Regions from separate parts of the Kitasatospora sp. NPDC001664 genome, predicted to be linked through region 1. Evidence: riboswitches for the same ligand, from Rfam matches in the RefSeq annotation. Region 1 holds a riboswitch; each other region holds the start of a gene.
The links. A riboswitch is a leader RNA that binds a small molecule or an ion and turns the genes downstream of it on or off. The one in region 1 is predicted to bind S-adenosylmethionine.
Positions count from the first base shown of each region.

Region 2: linked by a shared signal. The riboswitch ahead of thrC (threonine synthase) and the one ahead of ACWCYY_RS19850 (aminotransferase class V-fold PLP-dependent enzyme) in region 1 are both predicted to bind S-adenosylmethionine.
Region 3: linked by a shared signal. The riboswitch ahead of ACWCYY_RS05765 (IclR family transcriptional regulator) and the one ahead of ACWCYY_RS19850 (aminotransferase class V-fold PLP-dependent enzyme) in region 1 are both predicted to bind S-adenosylmethionine.

Region 1 covers NZ_JBSFGS010000013.1:80,074-83,337, forward strand. Annotated here, with positions in the region: gene ACWCYY_RS19850 (aminotransferase class V-fold PLP-dependent enzyme) at 93-1,454, opposite strand; SAM riboswitch class IV at 1,508-1,625, opposite strand; gene trpD (anthranilate phosphoribosyltransferase) at 1,738-2,769, opposite strand; gene ACWCYY_RS19860 (response regulator) at 2,953-3,264, opposite strand, start outside.
Region 2 covers NZ_JBSFGS010000014.1:147,048-150,311, forward strand. Annotated here, with positions in the region: gene thrC (threonine synthase) at 1-1,185, opposite strand, end outside; SAM riboswitch class I at 1,203-1,340, opposite strand; gene ACWCYY_RS21270 (glucosyl-3-phosphoglycerate synthase) at 1,518-2,498, shown strand; gene ACWCYY_RS21275 (alpha,alpha-trehalose-phosphate synthase (UDP-forming)) at 2,552-3,264, shown strand, end outside.
Region 3 covers NZ_JBSFGS010000003.1:213,020-216,283, forward strand. Annotated here, with positions in the region: gene ACWCYY_RS05760 (cholesterol oxidase substrate-binding domain-containing protein) at 1-1,614, opposite strand, end outside; SAM riboswitch class I at 1,735-1,877, shown strand; gene ACWCYY_RS05765 (IclR family transcriptional regulator) at 2,071-2,784, shown strand; gene ACWCYY_RS05770 (phytoene/squalene synthase family protein) at 2,852-3,264, opposite strand, start outside.

The DNA of each region.
Region 1 (3,264 bases):
GCGGCTCACCTGCAACTGAGGGTACGTCAGCCAGTTGCAGGTGCTGCCGTTCCCCCGCGCGCAGTTCCCCGCGCCCCTGCGGGACGCTCCGCTCAGCTGCGACGGGAGTCGGCGACGCAGCGGCCGCCCTCGTTGCGGTAGTTCCAGGCCGCCCCGTCGGAGACGAGCGCCCGGACGGCGGCCAGGAAGCGGTCGAGGTGCTCGTCCGGGGTGCCGGCGCCGAAGGAGACCCGGATGGCGTTGAGGCTGCGCTCGCCCGGCAGCGACGGCTCGGGGGCGCCGCACTCGGAGGGCGCCGCCTCCTCCCCGCCGAGCAGGGTCCGCACCAGCGGGTGCGCACAGAACAGACCGTCGCGCACGCCGATGCCGTACTCGGCGGAGAGCGCGGCGGAGAAGTGCGAGCTGTTCCAGCCCTGCACCACGAAGGAGAGCACGCCGACCCGGGCGGCGTCCTCGCCGAACAGGCTGAGCACCCGGACCTCGGGGACCTCGGCCAGACCGGCCTTCAGACGGGCGATCAGCTCCTGCTCGCGGGCCTCCAGCGCGTCGAAGCCGGCCTCGGTGAGCGCCCGGCAGGCGGAGGCGACGGCGTAGGCGCCGATCACGTTCGGGGAGCCGGCCTCGTGGCGGGCCGGGCCGGTCTGCCACTCGACGGCGACGGAGCCGTCGAGCTCGCGGGCGACGGTGCGGCTGGCGCCGCCGCCGGCCAGGTAGGGCTCGGCGGCGTCCAGCCAGTCGGAGCGGCCCGCCAGGACGCCGGCGCCGAACGGGGCGTAGATCTTGTGGCCGGAGAAGGCGATCCAGTCGACGTCCAGCTCGCGGACCGAGACGCGGTGGTGCGGGGCCAGCTGGGCGGCGTCCAGGACGACCCGGGCACCGTGGCGGTGGGCCACCTCGGTCAGTTCGGCGATCGGCCAGAGCTCGCCGGTGACGTTGGAGGCACCGGTGACGCAGAGCAGGCGGTGCTCGGCGGGGTTCTGAGCGAGCGCCAGGTCGAAGGCCTCGACCGCCTCGGCGTGCGAGCGGGGGGCGCGCAGGTAGGTGACCTTGAGGCCGTTGTGCGCCCAGGGCAGCAGCGAGGCGTGGTGCTCGGTCTCGAAGGCGAAGACCTCGGTGCCGGCCGGGACGGCGGCGGCCAGCAGGTTGAGCGAGTCGGTGGTGGCGCGGGTGAAGACGACCTGGTCGCCCTCGCGCAGGTCGAGGAACTCCTCGACGGTGCGGCGGCTCTGCTCGAACAGGTCGGTGGAGAGCTGGGAGAGGTAGCCGGCGCCGCGGTGCACCGAGCCGTAGTACGGGGCGTAGGCGGCGACGTCGTCCCAGACCCGCTGGAGGGCCGGGGAGCTCGCGGCGTAGTCGAGGGCGGCGTAGGTGACCTTCTCGCCGGAGGCCAGCGGCACCTGGACGTCGTGGCCGAGGACGGGGAGCGGGGCGCAGGTGGAGGTGGCGACGGACATGGGGGTGCACTCCTCTGAAGGTCCGGGACCTCGGGGTGCAGCTGTGCCGCCGACGTCCGCGCTTGCGCTGCGGACGGATCGCCGCAGTGCCCGGTCCTCACCCAGGGCACCCCGCCACGGACGGAGGGTTGCCGGACAGCAAGCTGGGGCTTGTCGCTGTCGCTCATGACCTGTCGTGAACTCTAGAGCGGCTTCCGAGGAGTGGTCAAACAGGCTTCCACTATCTGGACGCATCCGGGTACGAAGAAGGCCCGGACCGTGGTCCGGGCCTTCAACTCGACGCTCAGGAACGGGTGGTGGCCTCGGCCCAGTTCTTCAGCAGGGTCTCGGCGGCGCCCGAGTCGATGGCCTCGGCGGCCCGCGCCATCCCGGCCTTCAGCTGCTCCGGGAGCGGGGCGTCGGTGAGGTCCAGGGCGGTCAGCGCGGCGGCCGAGTTGAGCAGCACCGCGTCCCGGACCGGGCCGCGCTCGCCCGCCAGCAGGCGGCGGACCACGGCGGCGTTGAAGGCCGGGTCGCCGCCGCGCAGCGCCTCGATGCCGACCAGGTCGATGCCGACCTCGCGCGGGTCGAAGGTGGTCTCGGTGACCTGACCGTCCTTCACCCTCCAGACGTGCGAGGTGGTGGAGATGGTCAGCTCGTCCAGGCCGTCGTCGCCCCGGAAGACCAGCGCGCTGGCGCCGCGGCGGGCCAGCACCCCGGCGATCAGCCCGGCGAGGCGGGTGTCGAAGCAGCCGATCGCGTGGGCGGTCACCCGGGCCGGGTTGGTCAGCGGGCCGAGGATGTTGAAGGCGGTCGGCACCCCGAGGTCGCGGCGGGCCGGGGCCGCGTGCCGCATCGCGGGGTGGAACACCGGGGCCGGGCAGAAGGTCAGGCCGACCTCCTCGGCGATCTCGGCCACCCGGTGCGGCGGGACGTCCGGGCTGACGCCGAGCTGCTCCAGCACGTCGGTGGCGCCGCTGGCGGAGGAGGCGGCGCGGTTGCCGTGCTTCACCACCTTGGCCCCGGCGGCGGCGGCCACGATGGCCGACATGGTGGAGATGTTGACCGTCTTGGCGCGGTCGCCGCCGGTGCCGACGATGTCCACCGCCGGTCCGGGGACGGTGAGTTGGACGGCGTGGGCGTACATCGAGTCGACCAGGCCGGCGATCTCGTCCACCGTCTCGCCCTTGGCGCGGAGCGCCACCACGAAGCCCGCCACCTGGACGGGGGTGGCCTCGCCGCTCATGATCCGGTCCATCGCCCAGGCGGCGTCGGCCTGGGTGAGGTTCTCACCGGCGAGCAGTGCGCTCAACAGGTCGGGCCAGGTACGGGCCATGGCTAGCTCCAGTTCTCCGTCTTGACGTGGACTGGAGCCAGCCTAGCGAGGTGCGGCCCGCTGATGCGGTCTTGTTCTTCCCTGTGAGACGGCCGAACCGTGCGGGACAGACCGTCAGATCCGGAGTGCGGCACCGTGGGTGGCTGGGCGCGCAGTTCCCCGCGCCCCCGGACGCATCACCACCTACGCAGGAGTACGCCTCGCCACGCGAGCTCGCAGTAGGGTGGCGGCGGACTCGGCGAAGGGGACCGGGTCGACCGGGTGGGAGATGGCGGCGTCGGCACGGGACCAGGCGGCGAGCCAGGAGTCCTGCGGGCGGCCGATGAGGACGAGGACCGGCGGGCAGCCGTAGATCTCGTCCTTGATCTGGCGGGCGACGCCGAGGCCGCCGGCCGGGACGGCCTCGCCGTCGAGGACGCAGAGGTCGATGCCGCCCTTCTCCAGGGCGCGCAGGACGGCGGGCACCGTCGCGCACTCCAGCACCTCGACCTCGGG
Region 2 (3,264 bases), on a different contig from region 1:
GCCGTCACCGGTGTTGATCGCCACGGTCTCCTTGGCCGGGTCGAGCTGCCCGGTCTCCACCAGCTTCTTCAGCACGCCGATGGTCACGCCGCCCGCGGTCTCGGCGAAGATGCCCTCGGTGCGGGCCAGCAGCTTGATGGCCTCGACCACCTCGGCGTCGGTGACGTCCTCCACCGCACCGCCGGTGCGGCGGGCGATGTCCAGCACGTACGGGCCGTCGGCCGGGTTGCCGATCGCCAGCGACTTGGCGATGGTGTCGGGCTTGACCGGCTTGATCACGTCGCGGCCGGCCTTGAAGGCGGCGGAGACCGGGGAGCAGCCCTCGGCCTGGGCGCCGAAGATCTTGTAGGGCCGGTCCTCGACCAGGCCGAGCTTGATCAGCTCCTGCAGACCCTTGTCGATCTTGGTGAGCTGGGAGCCCGAGGCGATCGGGATGACGATCTGCTCCGGCAGGCGCCAGCCGAGCTGCTCGCAGATCTCGTACGCCAGGGTCTTGGAGCCCTCGCCGTAGTACGGGCGGAGGTTGACGTTGACGAAGCCCCAGCCCTCGCCGGCCGGGTCGCCGATCAGCTCGGAGCAGAAGCGGTTCACGTCGTCGTAGTTGCCCTCGATGCCGACCAGCTCGCCGCCGTAGACACCGGCCATCACGACCTTGCCCTGCTCCAGGTCGTGCGGGATGAACACGCAGGACTTGAAGCCGGCCCGGGCCGCCGCCGCGCCCACCGCACCGGCCAGGTTGCCGGTGGAGGAGCAGGACAGGGTGGTGAAGTTGAACGCGCGCGCCGCCTCGATGGCGCAGGCCACCACGCGGTCCTTGAAGGAGTGGGTCGGGTTGCCCGAGTCGTCCTTGACGTGCAGCTGGGCGGTGAAGCCGAGCTCGCGGCCGAGGTTGTCGGCCTTCACCAGCGGGGTCCAGCCCGGGTTGAGGTTGGGCTTGGAGGCCACGTCGGCCGGGACGGGCAGCAGCGGGGCGTAGCGCCAGATGGAGGCCGGGCCGGCCTCGATCCGCTTGCGCAGCGCCTCGGCGTCCGCGGAGCCGAAGTCGTAGGCGATCTCCAGCGGGCCGAAGCACTCGAGGCAGGCGAAGCTGGGGCCGAGCGGGAACTTGGTGCCGCACTCGCGACAGGACAGCTGGTCGGCGGGCCCGAGGTCGACGGTGGGTGCGGCGGAAACAGCGGTAGCCATGGTGGCGGAGGCCTCTCTCCTCATCTTCCCCGTGACGCGGTCGCGCCACAGGCCGGAATTGGCACCTGTCCCGCCGTGGCCGCAGATGGGCCTGATCGCGCGAGAAGGTTGCCGGGACGTCAACGGGCCGTTCCCTCAGTCCCTCTGGATGAGCTCTGTGAAGTTGTGGTCCTGCTCTCCGGCCGACCCCGACGTGCGAAGGTCTGACCGCAGTACGAAGACTGTATCCGAAGGCGCCGGAGCGGGAACCGGCCGTCCGAGGTACGAGATGCGAAGCGCGAGGAGACGAGACAGTGCCCGACCAGCCTCAGCCGTCCGACCCTGCCGAGGAGTTGCTGCCGGAGGTGTCCGACTGGCTGTGCCGGCGCTCCTGGAGCGCCGGCGACCGGCCGTTGGAGGCACTGCTGGCGGCCAAGCGGGCGGCGGGGCCGGCCGGGACGATCAGCGTGGTGCTGCCGGCCCTGGACGAGGAGTCGACCGTCGGCGGGATCGTCCGGGTGATCCGCCGCGAGCTGATGGAGCGTCTGCCGCTGGTGGACGAGCTGGTGGTGGTGGACTCCGGCTCGGCCGACGGCACGGCCCGGATCGCGGCGGAGGCCGGCGCCCGGGTGGTGCACCGGGACGAGGTGCTGCCCCGGCTGCCGGCGGTGGCGGGCAAGGGCGAGGTGCTCTGGCGCTCGCTGCTGGCCACCTCCGGGGAGATCGTCTGCTTCGTGGACGCGGACCTGCGCGAGTTCGACCCGGCCTTCGTCTCCGGGATCGTCGGGCCGCTGCTGACCGACCCGTCGATCCACCTGGTGAAGGCGATGTACGACCGGCCCCTGGAGACCGACGGGGCCGTCGTCCCGGCCGGCGGCGGGCGGGTCACCGAGCTGGTGGCGCGCCCCCTGCTGAACCTCCACTGGCCCCAACTGGCCGGATTCGTCCAGCCCTTGGGCGGCGAGTACGCGGCCCGCCGGTCCCTGCTGGAGCGGCTGCCCTTCCCCACCGGCTACGGGGTGGAGCTCGGCCTGCTGGTGGACGCGCTGGAGCTGGCCGGGCTGGACGCGCTGGCCCAGGTGGACGTCGGGGTGCGGCACCACCGGCACCAGGACGGCCAGGCCCTCGGGCGGATGGCGGCGACGATCTACCGCACCGCGCTGGAGCGGCTGGACCGGACCGACCGGCTGAAGAGCACGCAGGACCTGGTCCGTCCGCTGCTCACCCAGTTCACCCGGGACCCGGCCAGCCGGGAGTTCACCGCCCACACCCATCCGGTCGGCGCACTGGAGCGGCCGCCGATGGTGACCGTGCCGGAGTACCACCGACGGTGAGCCCCCGTGTGCCGACTGGTTTGCCCCCGGGGGTGCGAGGCAAGGTTGGTGACATGGCCGATCTCGCGACCGAACGTTCGAATCAGACCGGGGCCGCCCCCATCCTGGTGGCCTCCAACCGGGGGCCGGTGTCCTTCACCGCCGAGGACGACGGGTCGCTGACGCTGCGCAGAGGCGGCGGCGGGCTGGTCTCCGGGCTCTCCGCGATCGACGACCCGTCCGCCGTCTGGGTGTGCGCCGCCCTCTCCGAGGCGGACCGCACCGCCGCCCGGCAGGCCCCCGACGGCCGGCTCGACCTGGCCGGGCACCAGGTCGGCGGTCAGGCCGTCCGGATGCTCGACATCGACCCCGGCACATTCGCCCGGGCGTACAACGGGGTGGCCAACTCCACCCTCTGGTTCGTCCACCACCTGCTGTACGAGACCCCGGTGGCACCGGTCTTCGACGACCGCTTCCGCCGCGAGTGGGACTCCTACCGGGCCTACAACACCGCCTTCGCCGAGGCCCTGGCCGCCGAGGCCGCACCGGACGCCGCGGTCCTGGTGCAGGACTACCACCTCTCGCTCGCCCCCGCCCTGCTCCGCGAGCTGCGGCCGGACCTGAGGATCGGTCACTTCTCGCACACCCCGTGGGCCCCGCCCGAGTACTACCGGCTGCTGCCGGACGACGTGGCGGCCGACGTGCTCACCGGCATCCTCGGCGCGGACCGGGCCGGCTTCCTCACCCGGCGCTGGGCGCTGGCCTTCGCGGACTGCTGCGAGGCGGT
Region 3 (3,264 bases), on a different contig from region 1:
GGCCTGTTCGAGGTCGCGGCAGAAGCGGTGCAGGCCGGGGGTGCCGGGGAGGGTGAGGATGTCGAGCCAGAGGGCGGTCTCCCGGTCGGGGTGGGCGGGGTCGGGGCGCAGGGGGGAGAGCAGGGCGGGCCGCGCGCCGGGGATGCCGGTGGCGGAGGGGTCGTCCAGGCCGGTGACGCGGATCTCGACGGCGCCGTTGACGGGGTACTCGCCGCGTTGCTGGTACTCCGTCAGCAGGCGCTCGTAGGTGGTGGTGAAGGCGTTGACCGCCCACTGGAGGTCGGCCCGCCGCAGGTGGACCGCGTAGCCGTTGGCGGTGACCCGCAGGGTGGTGGGGCGGACGTACTGGAGGAGGGCCCGGGAGGGGCCCCAGAGGTCGGAGCGCAGGCCGTCGGCGAGCAGGTGGGTGAGGAGCTCGCCGGTGAGCAGGGAGCGCAGCAGGCCGCTGGAGAGCAGGACGTCGGTGAGGTCCCCGGTGAGGCCGATCTTGGTGATGAGGAACTGGAGCTGCCCGAAGACCGGGGCCAGTTCCGGCGCACCGGAGACCAGTTGGCCGGCCAGGTCGGCGACCGGCTTCGGGATGTTGTCGGAGAAGGGGTAGTTGTAGGGCTCGTCGACGCTGCGGGCGGCGAACGGCCGCCCGGGGGTGAGCCGCCAGGTCTTGAGCCAGGGGTGGGTGGTGAAGGCGTACCAGATCGCCTCGGCCCGGCCGTCCCGGTCGACGAAGGAGGCGAGGGTGCGGGCACCCGCGGTGCCCGGGGCGGCGAAGAGCTCGGTGGCCGGGACGTCGACCCGGCTGACGCAGCGCAGCGGACGGTCGGGCCCGACCCGGAGCACCGCCTCGGTGAGGAAGGCCCGGCCGAGCTGGACCAGCAGGGCGCCGGACTCGGCCTCGGTGCGGTCGTAGGTGCGGAGCGCGTAGCGGCCGGCGGTCCCGTCCCAGACCACGGCGGTGAGCGAGACCACCTGGTTGGAGAGCGAGCCGTAGCCGTGGCCGGCCGGGGCGGTCTCACCGGCCGCCGGGACGGCGGTGCCGTGGCCGCCGATCGCGAGCACGCCGCCGACGGTGAGGTCGCCGGGGGCCGGGCAGCCGGTGACGCCGAGGCCCTGCTCGGCGAGGCGGGCCAGCAGGTCCTCCATCGCGGCGCCGGTCTGCACCCGCACGGTCGGTGCGCCGGCCACCGTCGCCCCGGTGAGGGTGACGGCGGTGAGGTGGCGGGTGGTGTCGACCAGCAGGACGCGGGCGGTCGACGGGGTGCCGGGCGCGACGGTGAGCGGGGCCCAGCCGTGCCGGTGGCCCTGGGGGCGCAGCCGCCAGCCGGCGGCGCGGGCCCAGTCCGCGAGTTCGGCGACCTGCTCCGGGGTGGTCGGCTCGCAGACCCAGAGCGGGTCGGTGCGGACCTCCCCGGCCCAGTTCTCGAACACCCGTTGGTACGGGACCAGCCCTCCGGGGAGACCGGCGGGGGCGGCGCCGACGGCCTGCGCGCTGTCGGGCCCGACGGTGCCGCGCAGCAGCCAGGCCGCGCCGGCCGTGCCGAGGGCCGCGGCGAGCGTCTGACGGCGCGTCAGTCCCCGGTCGGTGTGCTGTGGTTGCCCTGCTCGTTGGTCTGTCACGCGGCGACGCTACCAATGTGGATCATCCGACGGGCCGGTTTCGGCCCGGGGCGGGGCGGTTCCGGACGAGGTGGGGGGAGGTTGGTCACGGCGCCGCCACGACTTGATATGGTTCCTCGCGAATCATCCAGAGGGGTGGAGGGACCGGCCCTACGAAGCCCCGGCAACTCCCCGTTCGACCCGGCGTCCGAAGTACGCGCCGTGCCGTGCGGGAGCAGTGCCAACTCCGGCCTGTCGCCATAGTGGCGCGGGGAAGATGAGGAGACACGGTGCTCTCTGTGCTGTCCTTCGCCCGGGCGCTACCCGCCCCGGCGCTTTCGCGTACCCGTTTCGTGTCCGGCGCAGGCATTCGGCCCACTTCTGCGGCCTTCCCTCGCTGACCACCCCCGGCTCCCCGCACGGAGCCCCCGCGGGCGGACCCACCCGCCGTCCGCGGTTCTGAGACGGAGTACACCCATGGAAACCATCAGCGGCGTCGGCGTCCTCGACAAGGTCACCTCGATCCTCGGCACCCTGGAGGCCGGCCCGACCACCCTGGCCGGGCTGGTCGCCGCCACCGGCCTGGCGCGGCCGACCGCCCACCGGCTGGCGGTCGCGCTGGAGCAGCACCGGCTGGTCGCCCGCGACATCGAGGGCCGGTTCACCCTCGGCGCCCGGATCGGCGAACTGTCGGCGGCGGCCGGTGAGGACCGCCTGCTGGCGGCGGCCGGGCCGGTGCTCGCGCACCTGCGCGACGTCACCGGGGAGAGCGCCCAGCTCTACCGGCGGCAGGGCGAGATGCGGATCTGCGTGGCCGCGGCGGAGCGGCTCTCCGGCCTGCGGGACACCGTCCCGGTCGGGGTCACCCTTCCGATGCGGGTCGGGGCCGCAGCCCAGATCCTGCTGGCCTGGGAGGAGCCGGAGCGGCTGCACCGGGGCCTGCAGGGCGCCAGCTTCACCGCGACCGCGCTGAGCGGGGTGCGGCGGCGGGGCTGGGCGCAGGCCGTCGGGGAGCGCGAGCTCGGGGTCGCGTCCGTCTCGGCGCCGGTGCGCGGCCCGTCCAACCGCGTGGTGGCGGCCGTCACGGTGTCCGGTCCGATCGAGCGGCTCAGCCGCCACCCCGGTGCCCGGCTGGCCCAAGCCGTGGTGGACGCCGCCGAACGCCTCACCGAGGCCGTCCGGCAGTCCTGAGCCCGGCCCGTCCTGACCTCTGGGATCGGCAGTCCTGAGCCGGGCAGCCGGGTGACCCGAGGAGTCGTCAGGGGTTCGCCCGGCGGACGCGCCGAGCCCGGAGGTACTCGCGTGTCAGCAGGCGGAGCGCGGCGCCCTTGGGCGGGCCGGCCGGGCGCCGGAGGAGGGCGGGGAGGTCGGCCCGGGCGGCGCGGGAGGTGAGCGCGTCCAGGCCGACCATGCAGCGGACCATCGGACGGTGTGCGGGCGGGGCGAGGTCGATCACGGCGCGGCCCTCGGCGAGGGTGCGGTCGGCGTGGTCGAGCTGAGCGGTGATCAGGGCCCGGACGGCCGGGAGGTCGGCGGCCCGTTCGAGGTCGGGGCGGGTGACGCCGTGCCGCTCCAGGGCCTCCTGGGGGAGTGTCAGCCGGCCGTCGGCCAGGTCCTCGGCGAGGTCGGCGACGAAGTCGATCCGCTGGGCGGCGTCCAGGTAGGTGCGGC